DNA from 4 places in the Staphylococcus simiae genome. Region 1 is predicted to be linked to each of the others. Evidence: riboswitches for the same ligand, from Rfam matches in the RefSeq annotation. Region 1 holds a riboswitch; each other region holds the start of a gene.

Region 1 (4,439 bases):
GGATGAAGGTTAATGTTAGATCTAAAATTATTTAGAAATGAACCTGAAGCAGTTAAGAGCAAAATTAAATTACGTGGAGATGATCCAAAAGTTGTCGATGACGTATTAGAGTTAGATGAACAACGTCGTAAATTAATTGCTGAAACAGAAGAAATGAAAGCACGTCGTAATAAAGTCAGTGAAGAAATCGCTATTAAAAAGCGCAATAAAGAAAATGCTGATGACGTTATTGCTGAAATGCGTTCACTAGGCGATGACATAAAGAAAAAAGATGAGCAATTAAATGATATAGATAATAAAATGACAGGAATTCTTTGTCGTATTCCTAACTTAATTAGTGATGACGTACCACAAGGTGCATCAGATGAAGATAACGTAGAGCTTAAAAAATGGGGTACACCTCGCGAATTTACATTTGAACCAAAAGCACATTGGGATATTGTAGAAGAATTAAAAATGGCTGACTTTGATCGTGCAGCAAAAGTATCAGGTGCTCGCTTTGTTTATTTAACAAATGAAGGTGCTCAATTAGAGCGTGCTTTAATGAACTATATGATTACAAAACATACAACACAACATGGTTATACAGAAATGATGGTACCACAACTTGTTAATGCTGACACAATGTATGGTACTGGTCAGTTACCAAAATTCGAAGAAGATTTATTCAAAGTAGAAAAAGAAGGATTATATACGATTCCAACAGCAGAAGTACCGTTAACAAACTTCTATCGTAATGAAATTATTCAACCAGATGTCTTACCTGAAAAATTCACAGGACAATCTGCATGTTTCCGTAGTGAAGCGGGTTCAGCTGGTCGTGATACAAGAGGATTAATTCGCTTACACCAATTTGATAAAGTTGAAATGGTACGCTTTGAAAAACCAGAAGATTCTTGGGATGCATTAGAAGAAATGACTTTAAATGCCGAAGCAATCTTAGAAGAGTTACAACTACCATACCGTCGTGTCATTTTATGTACTGGTGATATTGGCTTTAGTGCAAGTAAGACATATGATTTAGAAGTATGGTTACCAAGTTACAATGACTATAAAGAAATTAGTTCATGTTCAAACTGTACAAACTTCCAAGCACGTCGTGCAAATATCCGTTTCAAACGTGATAAATCTGCGAAACCAGAATTAGTACACACATTAAATGGTAGTGGTTTAGCAGTTGGTCGTACATTTGCTGCTATTGTTGAAAATTACCAAAATGAAGATGGAACAGTAACAATTCCAGATGCATTAGTACCATTTATGGGTGGTAAAACTCAAATTTCAAAACCAATTAAATAAGTATTAATGTCAAGCAACTGATTCAATACTCTTGGAATTATCGATAAATTTGTCGATGATTTTAAGAGTATTTTTATGTGTGATTATAGTTATGATAATAAGAGAGAATATAGTCAAAGTGCGAAGAAGGCCACAACGAAAAATGATGAGGTAGATAATTTATAAATACAATAATAGGGGAGGGGAGTAACCAAATAATTGAAGTAAAAAACAAACAATAACATCCAAATATTAACAAAATAAACAAGGGTAAGTCTAAACGAATAACGAAAAATTCTGAAATTTCAAAGCTTATTAATTCAAGATTCTTAGACGGTTGTATGTCTAACCTCACACAAACGGTAGTCTAAAGTCATTGCGCATCTACCAACCATATATTAGACTAGGTATATTCTTTTTACATTGTAATAAAAAATTAATTAAAGGAGGTACAGTATAAATGACGCATTTAACATTTAAACAAGGTGTTAAAGAATGTATTCCAACATTGCTAGGTTATACAGGTGTGGGAATTTCATTTGGTATTGTAGCCGCTTCACAAAATTTTAGTATTTTAGAAATTATCTTACTGTGCCTCGTTATATATGCTGGTGCAGCACAATTTATTGTCTGTGCCCTGGTGATTGCTGGTACACCTATGACTGCCATTATTCTCACTACAGCAATAGTCAATTCTAGAATGTTCTTATTAAGTATGTCTTTAGCACCTAATTATAAAACATATAGTTTCTGGAATAGAGTAGGACTTGGTTCATTAGTTACTGACGAAACGTTTGCAGTTGCAATTACCCCTTATTTAAAAGGAGAAAAAATTAATGATCGCTGGTTACATGGTTTAAATATTACAGCTTATCTATTTTGGACAGTGTCGTGTGTTGCAGGTGCAATATTTGGTAAATATATTTCAAATCCAGAAATGCTTGGTTTAGATTTTGCCATTACTGCGATGTTTGTCTTTTTAGGAATTGCTCAATTTGAATCAATAACAAAATCAAGATTCCGTATTTATGTCGTATTAATTGTTGCGGTTATTGTTATGATGTTGATATTGAGTTTAATGATGCCTTCATATGTTGCAATTTTAATTTCAGCTGTTTTAGCAGCAACACTAGGGGTGGTGATGGATAAATGACGATTTCTACATATATGCTCATACTTATTTTATTATGTGGTTTAGTCACGCTCATTATTCGAATTGTGCCATTTATGCTGATTTCTAAAGTACATCTACCTGATAAAGTTATACAGTGGCTATCATTTATTCCTATCACATTATTCACAGCGTTGGTCATAGATTCAATAATACAACAGCCAATGCATGGTCATGGTTACACGTTAAATATGCCTTATGTCATTGCGTTAGTTCCGACCTTATTGCTAGCTATCATTTCTAGAAGTTTGACGATAACGATTGTTGGTGGCATTGTTGTCATGGCATTACTGAGATTTTTCTTTTAAATAGGTTGAACGACATGGCTAACTTAGTTAAAATACTAGTAATTAGAAAATTCTGAATAGTTATCGAAACAGCATGGAATAATTATCACAACAGTGTGTTAGTCACTTTCGAAAATGAGAGTGGGTTACAAATAATAAAAAATATTTCATAGACCTACCCCAGCAAGACTGATTTGCACTAACAACTAACGTTTAACAATTTCATATATCTTATTAGGAGAAGTTGAGGGACTTGGCCCGATGATACTTCAGCAACCGACTTTTTAGCACGGTGCTAATACCAACGAATCACTCGAATGATAAGTATACAAACTTCTTACTGTTCATTGAGTAGGAAGTTTTTTTAATAAGGAGGAAAGTACGATGACAAATTACACAGTAGATACTTTGAATTTAGGTGAATTTACAACTGAGTCTGGAGAAGTAATAAATAATTTACAATTACGCTATGAACATGTTGGGTATCAAGGACAACCATTAGTTGTAGTTTGTCATGCATTAACTGGAAATCATTTAACTTATGGAACTGATGATAACCATGGTTGGTGGAGAGAAATTATTGATGGTGGTTATATGCCGATTAACGATTATCAATTCCTAACATTTAATGTTATAGGTAGTCCGTTTGGTTCAAGCTCACCATTAAATGATCCTGATTTTCCACGTCATCTTACATTAAGAGATATTGTTAGAGCTAATGAATTAGGAATAGAAGCACTTGGGTATGACCATATTAATATTTTAATTGGTGGCAGTTTAGGTGGCATGCAAGCGATGGAAATGCTTTATAATCAACGCTTTACTGTGGATAAAGCGATTATTTTAGCGGCAACAGATAAAACATCGTCGTATAGTAGAGCGTTTAATGAAATAGCGCGACAAGCCATACATATTGGTGGTAAAGAAGGATTGAGTATAGCGCGACAACTTGGTTTCTTAACCTATCGCTCCTCTAAAAGTTATGATCAACGCTTTACACCAGATGAAGTAGTCGAGTATCAACAATACCAAGGTAATAAATTCAAACAACAATTTGATTTGAATTGCTACGTCACACTACTCGATGTCTTAGATAGTCATAATATTGAGCGAGGTCGACAAGATGTAAATCAAGTCTTTGGCCAATTAGATACCAAAGTATTAACGATCATCGATGATTTGTTATATCCAGATGATCAAGTAAAAGCATTAGGCGAACGCTTTAAATATCATCGCCATTTCTTTGTACCAGATAATGTTGGTCATGATGGCTTCCTACTTAACTTTAATAGATGGGCACCTAACTTGTATCATTTTCTAAATTTAAAGCATTTTAAACGTAAATAACTTTATGAGCCTGGGACAAAAAGTATTTTACACTTAAAATGAAGCGTTTGACAGTAACTGTCTAGTTTTTAAAATGCTGAAAAATCAATGTTTTAAAAATTTAGTCAGTGTAGCCATAGTGCAATTACAAAATAAAATTTGTTTCTGTTCCGCTTCCGTAGCTACTGCTGTAAAAGTAAATAAGTGATATATAGCAATATTAATGGGTGGAATAGCGTATGGTATCACACAATCAAGCACTGCCTAATGACTATAATAGGTAGTGTCAAAATTATATTGTATTAAATGTTATACAAACCAAATTCCTTTAATTGTGAAATTGTAGCAAAGAGGTTAAAATGATAGCTATAGTTAAA
Region 2 (4,439 bases), 850 kb from region 1:
AATGATTTTTGGTCATCATTTTGATCCATAATAATAGTCTGTGGTCTAGATGAATCTAAATCTAATGTATTAAATACTTGTTCCATCGGAGGTAAATCTTTAAATTGACCACCACTAATACCATTATAGACATGACCTTTTAATAATTGTGAATCAATAATATATAGACCCGTACGAGTTAATACTAAATGACTGATACGTTCAATATCATTGAATTTGTTACTTGGTAAAAAGATATTTGCCATAATATGCATATCTTCAGGTCTAATACGCTTTTCTTTAACTAATCTTTCACGTATACCAATTAGTCTCATATCAGTAACATATTCACTATGATTTTTAGAGAATAATTTTAACGCATCAATTTCACGGTCTTTCGTACTGACCATTTCATTATAATCTTCTTGTTGTTTTGTTATTGTTTTCTTATTTTCAATACGTTCTTTTTCTAGTTGTTCTTCGTGAGTCTTTTTAATATTTTGTTCTTTTTGCTCATATTTTTCTTCAGTTTGTCGTTTAACTTTCTTTTTACTACCTAATGCTACTAAATAAAGTACAAAGAAAATCAAAGCAATAACAACTGCAGCAATTAATCCAATAACAATTGGTGAAGAGAAATCCATCACAATAACGCTCCTTTTCAAATGTGTCAATATGATAATTATAAAGGATAAAGTAAAGATTTTCGATACATAATATCATTATATACCGAAAATCTTATATATTTTATCTCATTATTTATTATTGTTGTACTGCATCTTTAAGTTCGTTAACTTTATCTAATTTTTCCCATGGTAATAAAACATCAGTACGTCCAAAATGGCCATATGCTGCAGTTTGTTTATAGATAGGTTGTTTTAAATCTAACATCTTAATGATGCCAGCCGGTCTTAAATCAAAATGTTTTCTAACTGCTTCAACTAATTGTCCTTCTGACACTTTACCAGTTCCAAAAGTATCAATTGCAATAGAAACAGGCTCAGCAACACCAATTGCATATGCTAGTTGAACTTCACATTGAGCTGCTAGTCCAGCTGCAACAATATTTTTAGCAACATAACGTGCAGCATAAGCAGCTGAACGGTCTACTTTTGTTGGATCCTTACCACTGAAACAACCACCACCATGACGTGCATAACCACCGTATGTATCTACGATAATTTTACGCCCTGTTAATCCAGCATCACCTTGTGGTCCACCAATTACAAAACGACCAGTTGGGTTGATATAAAATTTAGTTTGCTCATCTAATAAATTCTCAGGTACAGTTGGATAAATAACTTGTGTTTTAATATCTTGTTGAATTTGTTCTAATGTCACATCTTCTGAATGTTGAGTTGACACAACAATTGTATCGATACGCACTGGATGATCTTGTTCGTCGTATTCAACAGTCACTTGAACTTTACCATCAGGACGTAAATAATCTAGTATATGGTCTTTTCTAACATCAGATAAACGTTTTGCTAATTTATGTGATAAATCAATAGCTAAAGGCATATAAGAATCTGTTTCATTTGTAGCAAATCCAAACATTAATCCTTGGTCACCCGCACCTGTTGCTTCAATTTCTTCTTCTGAATTATTATCACGATATTCTAATGCTTGATCTACACCTTGTGCGATATCTGGTGATTGTTCATCGATTGCCGTTAAAATTGCCATTGTTTCATAATCGTAGCCATATTTAGCTCTAGTGTAACCAATGTCTTTAATTGTTTCTCTTACTACTTTTGGAATATCTACATAAGTCGTTGTAGATATTTCTCCAGCTATTAAAGCCATACCTGTAGTTACTGTTGTTTCACATGCCACTCGTGCATTTGGATCATCTTTCAATATCGCATCTAATATAGCATCTGACACTTGATCAGCTATTTTATCTGGATGTCCTTCTGTTACTGACTCTGAAGTAAATAATCGTTTGTTATATAACATAATTTGCTCCTTTTATTTTAAATTACGACAATTCTCTTGTATGAGCTAATTAAAAAGGCCTTCTAACTATTTACATAGAGAGAAGGCCTAATACGTCCATTCGCTCTTATCGTTCAGACCTATATGTCTGCAAACGGTTTGGCACCTTTCTTTTATAAAAAAGAGGTTGCTGGGTTTCATTGGGTCCATGTCCCTCCACCACTCAGGATAAGAGAATCCGTTAAGAATAATAGTACCGAATTACAGAATTAATGTCAATTTTTGGTATAAAAATTTACTATAAAATATTGTAGATTAATTATTTCAATGTGTTATACTATTTAAATGTAAAGGCTTACATTTAAATTATCGCTTTGGAGGGATTTAGGATGTCAGTAGATAGTTACACTGAATCAACTAAAATAGACAACTTATTAAAGAAACCATCTTCACTTTTCCAACTTTCAACAACGCAATTGTATAATAAAATACTGGACAATGATGAAGGTGTACTCACAGAATTAGGCGCTGTTAATGCTAGCACAGGTAAATATACTGGTCGCTCACCTAAAGACAAATTTATTGTCACAGAACCTTCTTATAGAGATAACATTGATTGGGGAACTATTAATCAACCCATTGATGAAGAAACATTCTTAAGTTTATACCATAAAGTGTTAGATTATTTAGATCAAAAAGATGAACTGTATGTCTTTAATGGATACGCAGGTAGTGACAAAGATACCATGTTAAAACTAACAGTCATTAATGAACTGGCTTGGCATAATTTATTTGCTAAAAATATGTTCATTAGACCTGAATCTAAAGAAGAAGCATCAAAAATAAAACCCAATTTCACAATTGTTTCAGCACCACATTTTAAAGCTGATCCAAAAGTTGACGGTACAAATTCAGAGACGTTCGTTATTATTTCTTTCAAACATAAAGTGATTCTAATTGGTGGTACTGAATATGCCGGAGAAATGAAAAAAGGTATCTTCTCTGTTATGAATTATTTATTACCAATGCAAGACATTATGAGCATGCATTGTTCAGCAAATGTCGGAGAAAAAGGCGATGTTGCTTTATTCTTCGGTTTATCAGGTACAGGTAAAACGACTTTATCTGCAGATCCTAAACGTAAATTAATTGGTGATGATGAACACGGTTGGAACAAAAACGGTGTCTTCAATATCGAAGGTGGATGTTACGCTAAAGCTATTCACTTATCAAAGGAAAAAGAACCACAAATTTATAATGCTATTAAATACGGTACAATATTAGAAAATACTGTTGTAGCAGAGGATGGCAGTGTCAATTTCGATGACAATCGTTATACCGAAAATACACGTGCTGCTTATCCAATTAATCATATTGATAATATTGTCGTACCTTCAAAAGCAGCTCATCCTAATACTATTATTTTCTTAACTGCTGATGCATTTGGAGTAATCCCTCCAATTTCTAAATTAAATAAAAAGCAAGCTATGTACCATTTCTTAAGTGGCTTCACATCTAAGTTAGCTGGTACTGAACGTGGTGTTACTGAACCAGAACCTTCCTTCTCAACTTGTTTTGGTGCACCATTCTTACCATTACATCCAACAGTTTATGCAGATTTATTAGGAGAATTGATTGATCAACATGATGTAGATGTTTACTTAGTTAATACAGGATGGACTGGCGGAAAATACGGAGTTGGTCGTCGTATTAGTCTACACTATACACGTCAAATGGTTAACCAAGCTATTTCTGGCAAATTAAAACATGCAGAATATACTAAAGATAGTACATTTGGATTAAGCATTCCCGTTGAAATTGAAGATGTACCAAAAACAATCTTAAATCCTATTAATGCATGGAGTGATCCTGACAAATATAAAGCTCAAGCTCAAGATTTAATTCAACGTTTCGAAAATAATTTTGAAAAGTTTGGGAAAGAAGTAGAACATATTGCTTCTCAAGGTGGCTTTAACAAATAACACCTTATCGTCATAAACAATTCGAAGTAATATAACAGACAACAAGCCAAGATTTTCAGTTGAAAATCTTGGCTTATTCATATTCAAAATATAAAAATCGGACTAATAGAAAATAACTAAAACTTTCTATCGGTCGATTTATTATAAAGTCAATTATTTTACTATTTAACGATTCGTAAGTTGATGTGTTTCGACTTTAGTCATAAATGATTTGATATAACTTAATGCTTCTTTTAATGCTGGCGGTCTCGGTACATGTCCTTCATCTTCTTGATAAAAAGTATCATATGTTACTCCTTTAAGAGAGAGTTGTTGCTCTAAGTAATAAGCCTGATGTATCCCAACTTGTTGATCTTTCTCACCATGAACGATTAAAATTGGAGGACTTTGACGATTAAGTAAATGTATAGCATCACGAGCTTCATATTGTACTTTATCTTTTTGAGGATGTCCCACCATTCTTCTTAACATCCCTCTTAAATCTATACGTTCTTCATACATTAAATTAATATCTGATACGCCACCCCAAATAATGTAACT
Region 3 (4,439 bases), 410 kb from region 1:
AAACCACCTATTAATAATGCAATCATGGCAATATCTTCCATGCTCATAATCCCTTTTGAAATTGCGTTTAACAATCCAGTCCAACCAAATGAGCCATCGATGATACCTATTAATCCAGCCAACAATGTACCACCTATTAATACGATAATAACATTCACACCTATTAAAGCTAATACTAACACCAAGACATACGGAATGACTTTGACGAGTTGGTAATCATAATTTTTAGTATGATCAATCGCTATACCATTAGTTAAAAAGAATAATACGATAATCGTTATAATGGCACCAGGTAAGACAATTTTAAAATTCACTCTAAATTTATCTTTCATTTTCGTATGTTGCGTACGTACGGCAGCAATAGTTGTATCAGAAATCATCGATAAATTATCACCAAACATGGCACCACCTACAACTGTCGCCATTGCTAGTGCAGTAGGAACATCTGTTGCTTGCGCAAACCCATAACCAACTGGAGCAATTGCTGCTACTGTACCAACTGACGTCCCCATTGAAATAGATACAAACATGCAAATAATAAACAAACCAACGATGATAAGATTTTGTGGAATTAATGATAATCCTAAATTTACTGTGGATGTTACGCCACCCATTTTTTCAGCAGTTGTTGAAAAAGCACCTGCTAAGACAAAGATTAACATCATTAAGATAATATTTGAATGTCCAGCACCTCTAGTAAACACTTCAACTTTAGACGCAAAAGATTCTTTCCTATTCATTAATAACGCCACAATGACTGTGACTGTAATCGCAACATTTAATGGCATTGTCGTAAAGTCACCCGTTACAATACCAACACCTAAAAATAAAGCTACAAATAATAACAATGGAAATAAGGCCCATGCATTACTTTTTTTCTGTTCTTCCATTTTTTTACCTGCTTTCCAATAAAAATACCTCTTTCTGATAAAGAAGAAAGAGGTCAATTGATGAATACCTGCTTATCTTCAAACCTTTTCGGTTACTGGAATTGGCACATTAGTCATGTTGCCGAAGTTTCGTAGGGCCAGTCCCTCCACTTCTCTTGATAAGTTTATATATGATTTAAAGTCTTACCGTAAAAGATAACATAGTTAGCGTCAAGTGTCATTAGAATAAAAGTACTTATTTAAATGATTTTTTTCATCACTTGTTGTTCGTTCATCAAACTAAGTTATCTTAATCATTGTTGTTAATATCATATTTAACATCGATATACAGCATAATAACAACGATAATAATTAATCCCATAATTGGAATGATTAATAGCAACCATAATTTAAAATACAGTGCTATTAAAATAAGCATAACGCTCACTAAAGTAATGATTAAAGACCAATATTTCAACTTTTTAGTGCGTTCTGCTGACATCACTTTAACGCGTTTATCTCTATCTGGCGCATTTATAATATAATCAATGCCCAACTTTCTAAGTATGATATTAGCAATGATGATTGGTACCCAAATTAAGAAGATGATAAGTAATTGCCATTGATTGCTAGAAACTGTTGGCACTACACCAATAATTAAAAAGGGTAAGAAGGCAATAACGGTTGCTATCATGGCCATCGTATAGTCACCTAATGGCGTCAGCCAAATACGTTGTTGTTGTATATTATGCGCTACTGCAAACATATTACCTAATAACATACAAGATAAGAATATCCCGCTACATAATATTAATAAACTTGTATCATCCATTTTATCGAACAATAATGCAGTACTAAGTACAATAGCCACAACTACAAACGTCAAAAGTTTAAATGTAATCGCTAGCCTTTTAAACATCGCTCGTCATCCTTTCAAGATGTAATATGTCGCTTTGTTTCTAAAAGGGCATTGATGTTGACTATGGTTCGCTAATTTTCAAAATTAATTTAATAGTAACATGCTAAAAGTAGGAGAGAGACAGACATAAATCTTGTCAAAAATTTATGGCGTATATGCCCGTCTTGCACATTTAAAGCTACTTAGATTTTAATCTTTTGTAGCTTTTATGCAGTTGCACGAATAGTGTCAACTGTAATCCTTAAATTTTTTCTATGACGGGTCCCTCCCACCCTGGCAAGACTGACTAGGTTTTTAAAACGTTGATTTAATAACATTTTTAAAACCGACAGTTACTGCTAAATACTACATGTTAAGTGTAAAATACTTTTTGTCTCAGGCTCATCAAAATCGTTTATCCAAGTTGTCTAGAAAACTTAAATATTGCTATTTTATGTATAAAAAATGGAATGACCAGAGATTCACTTACGAATAGTCTCTTAGTCATTCCATATACGATTATCAATGTGCTGTCATACACATTAATCTATTTGAATACCACCAGTTACACCAAATACTTGTCCAGTAGTATAACTTGATTCTTCTGCTGCAAGTAGAACATACGTACCTGATAGTTCAACAGGTTGACCTGCTCTACCTAGAGGTGTGTTCTGTCCAAAAGTAGGGATTTTACTTTGTGGTTGTCCGCCACTAATTTGTAGTGGTGACCAAAATGGACCTGGGGCAACACAATTGACGCGTATGCCTTTAGGACCTAATTCTTCAGATAAACTTTTTGTTAATGAAATGATTGCTGCTTTGGAAGCGGCATAATCATGTAATATTGGACTTGGATTATATCCTTGAACAGATGATGTTGTTGTAATTGATGCACCTGGTTGTAGGTATTGTAAGGCTTTTTGAACTGTCCAGAAGATTGGATAAACATTCGTTTCAAATGTTTCAGCAAATGATTTAGTATCAAAACCTTGAATATCATCATGATATTGTTGATGACCAGCCACTAACGTTACATTATCTAAGCCACCTAACGTTTTATATGCTTGTTCAACAAGGTCGTAATTAAATTGTTCATCACGAATATCACCAGGGATTAACACTGCTTGACGGCCTGCTTGTTCAATCACTTCTTTAACTTCTTGGGCATCTTGCTCTTCACTTGGTAGATAGTTAATCGCAACATCAGCACCTTCTTTAGCGTAAGCAATCGCAGCAGCACGACCTATCGCTGAATCTCCACCCGTTACTAATATTTTATAATCTTGTAAACGTCCATGCCCTATATATGAAGTTTCACCACAGTCTGGCGCTGGTGTCATTTCACTTTGTAAGCCAGGCACAGGTTGTTCTTGTTTATCATAATCTGATGTTTTAAATTTATTTCTAGGATCTTGTGCTCCCATATTTTAACATCTCCTCATTAAGTTTCTATATTATATTTACCCAATGAGCACCCTACTTTAATCATATTTTCATTCTTTTTACTATACAGCAAACATTTATGCAAGTAATTGCTTAACCAAATTGACAAAGTAAGACGGTACTTTTTTCAAAATCTTTTCGTCCGGGTCATATTGAGGATGATGTAAGTCATAGTTACTATTTGAACCGATAAAGGCAAAGACACCAGGAATTTGTTGACTAAAGCCTGAAAAATCTTCACCTATTGTCAATGGTTCTTCCATAACATTGACGTTATAACCTACTTCTTGTGCTACTTTAATAGCTGTATCAGTTAGTTGTTGGTCATTAATAACTGCACCTGGTAATTTTGTATAATTCAATGTTACTGTAGCGTTAAACATTGCTGTTAAGCCTTGCGCAATATCTTGAAGTCTTTGTTCAATCAAATCTCTAACATTAGCGTCAAAAGTTCTCACTGTTCCTTGAACATACGCTTGATCCGCAATGACATTCCATGTTGAACCAGAAGTTACTTGTCCAATGGTTACCACCGCTTCATCAAATGCCGATATATTCCTACTAACAATTGACTGAATACTATTAATTAATTGTCCTAATACAATGACTGGGTCATTACTTTGTTCAGGTTTCGCTGCATGTCCACCTACACCTTGTATGTTAAATTCAAAGCGGTCCACGGCAGAAGTAATAACACCAGATTTAATAGCAAATTCACCAACATTGAGTGACGGATAATTATGAAATCCTAACACTGCTGATACATCATCAACTACCCCTGTATTAACGACTTCCAAAGCACCATAACCTAATTCTTCAGCAGCTTGAAAAATAATTTTAACACGTCCATTTAACTGCTCTTCTATTGCTTTCAATTGCAATGCCGTACCTAATACACTCGCCATATGAATATCATGTCCACAAGCATGCATAACATCTGACTTGTCAGATTTAAAATCATGATTAACTAATTCGTTAATAGGCAACGCATCGATATCACTTCTAATTGCGATACATTGATCTCCTTGTCCTATTTCCGCTACTAAACCCGTTTTTAAAGGTGTCTCTAAAATGTTAATATCATGTTCTTCAAGAATTTGTTGTAATTTTGCAGTCGTGTTAACCTCTTCATTTGAAAGTTCTGGATGTTGATGAAAATATCGACGCCATTCTACTAATTGATTATATTCTGTCATTATTATCTCTCCTTTAATCGTACTACCCATCGG
Region 4 (4,439 bases), 140 kb from region 1:
GTGTTTGGTTGCTGTTGCTCATACATGCCTCGATACTTATCTGGAAAAGGGATATGATAGAATCCATTTAATAGTGGTCCATAGTTTTTACGCATATTTAAGCTAATAGATGACATTGATAACGCACCAAAAGTTGAACCATGATACGCATTAGTAAAGCTAATGACATAAGGTCTACCAGTATAACCTCTAGCAAATTTGACAATACCATCATTTGCATCTGAACCTGACAATCCAAATGTTACACGTTTTTCAAAATCACCTGGTGTAATGTCACAAAGTTTTTTAGCTAATTTAACTAGTGGTTCGTGATACATATATGCTGGTGTATAATGGATAAATTTATCTACTTGATCTTTAATAGCTTCACTCACTTGTTTAGGTGCATGTCCAACATTTTGAGAACTTGCACTTGCTAATAAATCAATATACTCTTTGCCTTCAACATCTACTAATGTTGCACCATAACCATGATCAATCACTAGCGGATAATATTTAATACGACCTGATTTAGCAAAATATTGTTCATCTTCTTCAATTAAATCATAAGCTTTACTCATATTACTTCATCCTCCCATTGCCTTGTTTATTAAAAAACTAGTTTTAATTCCCCATATTTTTCAATTAATGATAGTATTCAATATACTAATAAAATTCTGATTTGTAAATATATTCTGACAATTATAACTTATAGAATAATACTACACTCTTACTTTCACAAAAAAATCTGGACTTATGTGTTGTAGCACCAGTCCAGATAACATTAACTTTATTTAGCTTGGTAAGGAATAACATCCTTGCCATATGTCTTTTTAATGTAGTTTTGTGTGTCTTTAGAACGTAAGACCTCCAATAACGCTTGAATTTTAGCGTCCTTTTTATGACCAGATTTAACAGCGATGATATTAGCAAATGGTGACGATTCACCTTCAAGCTCAATCGCATCTTTAGATGGTATCAAACCATTATCCAATGCATAATTAGAGTTCATAATTACTGCTGCACCTTCCCCACTATTATAGGTCTTTGGAAGAAACTCAGCACCTTGTTGGTGATTAAATTTTAACTTCTTTTTATTTTCTTTGATGTCTTCAAATTTAGCATCTTCTATATTGACACCTGGTTTTAATTTTATTAATCCTTTATTAACAAAAAATGATAAAAAGCGTCCTTCTTCTGCTGGATTATTAGAGACATAAATCGTTGAACCTTGTGGTATGTCTCTAATATCTTTATATTTCTTACTATATACGCCCATTGGTGTTGTAAATACTTTACCTACTTCTTCTATATCGTAACCGTGACTTCTTTTTTCAGCTTTTAAATAAGGAACGTGCTGAAAGAAATTAGCATCAACATCTCCTTTATCTAGTAATTTATTAGGTACTTTATAATCATTAACAATTTTAACTTCTAAGTCATAGCCTTTCTTCTTCATTTGTTCTTTAGCGTACTTTAAGACATCTCCATGTGGTGCTGGTGATGCTGCTACTGTTATCTTTTTATCTTCAGAAGATTTGCCACCACCACAAGCAGCTAAACTTATCACTAATATACTTAATACGACTATAGCCATTATTTTTTTCATATGTAAGCCCACCTTTCTTGTTAACTACTCAATAAAGAAAGTTACTTATCATACAACAAAAAAGCTTCCTCCTGTTTAAGAGAAAGCCCATGTTCTTTCTCTCATCTTCAAAAGTAGTAAGCTACTTTATTGTGATTTAGCACCATGTCTTTGGTAAGACGGTTGCTGGGCTTCATAGGGCACATCCCTCAGCCTCTCTTGATAAGAGTCTCATTTATTGAATTGAATTTATCCTATCACTGCTTCATTTTAAAGTCAATATTAATTCTGAAAATTCCGATAATAATAATACGCGTTCACTTACGATAAGACTGTATAATAGTTTAATTCGACTACTTGGTGAATTGTCTTACTTTTCATTTCAGATCATTTTTTATATTCAATTTTGACATTTTTTTGAAAACTATTAGATTCTCTATATTATTTTGTGTAATAAATATTTTATGTGGTAAATAACTAATATCACTATTTAATTTAAAGGTATATTTTATTATAGATTGAAAATTGGAGGTAACAAATTATGAAATATGTTGTAGTAGGAACATCACATGCAGGTTATGAGGTTATAGAAACACTTTTAAAAGAAGACCCTCAAGCACAAATAGAAGTCTTCGAAAGTGGCGATAAACCTTCGTTCTTATCTTGTGGTATTCAAAGTTATTTAGAAGACGTATCACCTTCACTAGATTCATTACATTATGCTACGACTGCTTCTTATGAGAAACAAGGTGTTAATATTCACGTTAATACGACAGTTGTAGATTTAGATACAGATAATAAAACGATCACCGTAGAACATGATGATACTAAAGAAAATATTAGTTATGACAAACTATTTTTAAGTCCAGGTGGCAGTGCTGTTAAACCACCTATTACAGGCATTGATGATTATAATAATGTCTTCTTTATGCGTGGTCGTGAATGGGCAGATAAAATCAAGCAACGCATGCCTCATGCTAAAAAAGCAGTTGTAGTAGGCGGTGGATATATTGGTATCGAAGCTGCTGAAGCATTTGCTAAAGCTGGCATCGAAACTAAAATTATTGATGTTGCTGAGCGTATTTTAAGCACGTATTTAGATCCTGAATTCACAAATATTTTAGAACAAAATTCAAAACAACATCATTTAGAATTTATTGGTGGTGAATCAGTTAAAGAAATTACTGGTAACGACAATGGCGATGTAACAACAGTAATTACTGATAAAGGTGAATATCAAGCAGACACTGTGTTATTCGCAGTAGGTGTAGCCCCTGCTACTAGTTGGCTTAAAGATAAAATTGACTTAGGCACTAAAGGTATTATTACTATTGATCATCATCAACAAACTTCAGCACCTGATGTATACGCAGGTGGCGATGCAACAATGGTACCATTTGCGCCAATAGAAGAAGATCGCTATATTGCTTTAGCAACAAATTCACGTCGTCAGGGTGTTACTGCAGCGTTAAATATGGTTGGTAAATCTGCTACGATGCCTCGTGTATCTGGTACATCTGGCCTACAGTTATTTGATTATAAATTTGGTCAAACAGGTGTACATGGCACTGAAGCTGATAATTATGACGGTCATCTAGGACAACAATATGTTGAAGAACGTATTAGACCTAAATTTATGCAAGATGATACTACAGTGCATATGAAAATAATATTTGATAAAGATAGTCATCGAATATTAGGTGGTCAAGTGATGTCAACTGAAGATGTCACACAAGCAATCAACACATTGTCAGTAGCGATTTCAGCTGGCTTTACTTTAGAACAGCTTGCAGTTCAAGATTTCTTCTTCCAACCTGATTATGATAGACCATGGCATTATTTAAATGTTCTTGCTCAACAAGCACTAGGACAATCATACGGTAGCGATCAAATGCTATTCTAAACATACTACAAAAAGCTGTGAAGAGATTTTTCTTCACAGCTTTTTTTATAACTATAGCGCCTGGAATAAAACGGATTTGATGCTTAATTTGATGCGTTTGGCAGTAACTGTCTGGAATATAAAGTGTTGAAAAATTAGCGTTTTATAATTCTAGTCAGTCTTGTAGGGTGAGTAAGACCCCAGCAAAGAAAAATTTTATATCTGTTCCATTCCCTCAAGGTGTCGTGCCATCAATAATGACATATTTTTCTCCATTTAGGGAAATATGAGTATATATATATTATTGAGGTGACATTTTTTATGTATTTAAAATGGCTTTATCATAGCTTAGCAGCAATTGTTATCAGTCTTGTATTACTATTGAGTACGGCAATCATCGATCGTTTCAATCAAGGATTTTATCTAAATCAATTATTATTAAATATTGATTTTATTGCTAATCCTGCAGATACACCATATATCATTGAAGTACTTCTACATTTAGCCCTCGGATTATCAATATATGTGATATTTGTCTTCATTTATCGTTATGTTCAACATTTTTATTTATTATGTTATGGCTTCTTGTTCATCGTATTTTTGGTACTATATCCATTACTTATTGTTATAGCTGTACGTCCAATTTTTCAATTTAATATGTTGGCATGGCTATGGTGGGTGGTATGTCATATATTATTTATGTGGTTAATGATGATGGCTATTTCTATGATTGAAAAGCAAAATAAAAGGAACTAGAGACGTTATTTTCGCCCTAATTCCTTTTGCTATTATATTTCGTCGCCATGTTCATCATATTTTGTGACGTTGCCATCACTATCAATAATATATGAACCCGCTAAATCACCATTTTTATCTGTATAAGAGAATCCCCATTTACCATCACCCATTTGTTCAGGTTCTTTATATGTGTATTTATCTGTATTTAAAAGATGACCTTCATAGTCTTCAACTGCATCAATAACATTACTA

The links. Region 1 has a riboswitch for S-adenosylmethionine ahead of metX (homoserine O-acetyltransferase MetX). Riboswitches for the same ligand answer to the same signal wherever they lie in the genome.
Region 2: it holds a riboswitch for S-adenosylmethionine, as region 1 does, so the genes downstream of both, metK (methionine adenosyltransferase) here and metX (homoserine O-acetyltransferase MetX) in region 1, are expected to answer to the same signal.
Region 3: it holds a riboswitch for S-adenosylmethionine, as region 1 does, so the genes downstream of both, J3R86_RS10330 (Na+/H+ antiporter NhaC family protein) here and metX (homoserine O-acetyltransferase MetX) in region 1, are expected to answer to the same signal.
Region 4: it holds a riboswitch for S-adenosylmethionine, as region 1 does, so the genes downstream of both, J3R86_RS11555 (MetQ/NlpA family ABC transporter substrate-binding protein) here and metX (homoserine O-acetyltransferase MetX) in region 1, are expected to answer to the same signal.

What each region holds. Positions count from the first base shown of each region.
Region 1 covers NZ_CP071589.1:12,285-16,723, forward strand. Annotated here, with positions in the region: gene serS (serine--tRNA ligase) at 13-1,299, shown strand; gene J3R86_RS00050 (AzlC family ABC transporter permease) at 1,739-2,431, shown strand; gene J3R86_RS00055 (AzlD domain-containing protein) at 2,428-2,757, shown strand; SAM riboswitch class I at 2,965-3,063, shown strand; gene metX (homoserine O-acetyltransferase MetX) at 3,121-4,083, shown strand.
Region 2 covers NZ_CP071589.1:1,781,762-1,786,200, forward strand. Annotated here, with positions in the region: gene J3R86_RS08015 (NERD domain-containing protein) at 1-623, opposite strand, end outside; gene metK (methionine adenosyltransferase) at 742-1,938, opposite strand; SAM riboswitch class I at 2,042-2,152, opposite strand; gene pckA (phosphoenolpyruvate carboxykinase (ATP)) at 2,307-3,899, shown strand; gene J3R86_RS08030 (alpha/beta hydrolase family protein) at 4,065-4,439, opposite strand, start outside.
Region 3 covers NZ_CP071589.1:2,219,864-2,224,302, forward strand. Annotated here, with positions in the region: gene J3R86_RS10330 (Na+/H+ antiporter NhaC family protein) at 1-890, opposite strand, end outside; SAM riboswitch class I at 960-1,055, opposite strand; gene J3R86_RS10335 (hypothetical protein) at 1,180-1,788, opposite strand; gene J3R86_RS10340 (SDR family oxidoreductase) at 2,310-3,191, opposite strand; gene J3R86_RS10345 (amidohydrolase) at 3,288-4,406, opposite strand; gene J3R86_RS10350 (SulP family inorganic anion transporter) at 4,409-4,439, opposite strand, start outside.
Region 4 covers NZ_CP071589.1:2,489,161-2,493,599, forward strand. Annotated here, with positions in the region: gene J3R86_RS11550 (aspartate aminotransferase family protein) at 1-560, opposite strand, end outside; gene J3R86_RS11555 (MetQ/NlpA family ABC transporter substrate-binding protein) at 770-1,588, opposite strand; SAM riboswitch class I at 1,687-1,796, opposite strand; gene J3R86_RS11560 (FAD-dependent oxidoreductase) at 2,109-3,470, shown strand; gene J3R86_RS11565 (hypothetical protein) at 3,771-4,205, shown strand; gene J3R86_RS11570 (hypothetical protein) at 4,238-4,439, opposite strand, start outside.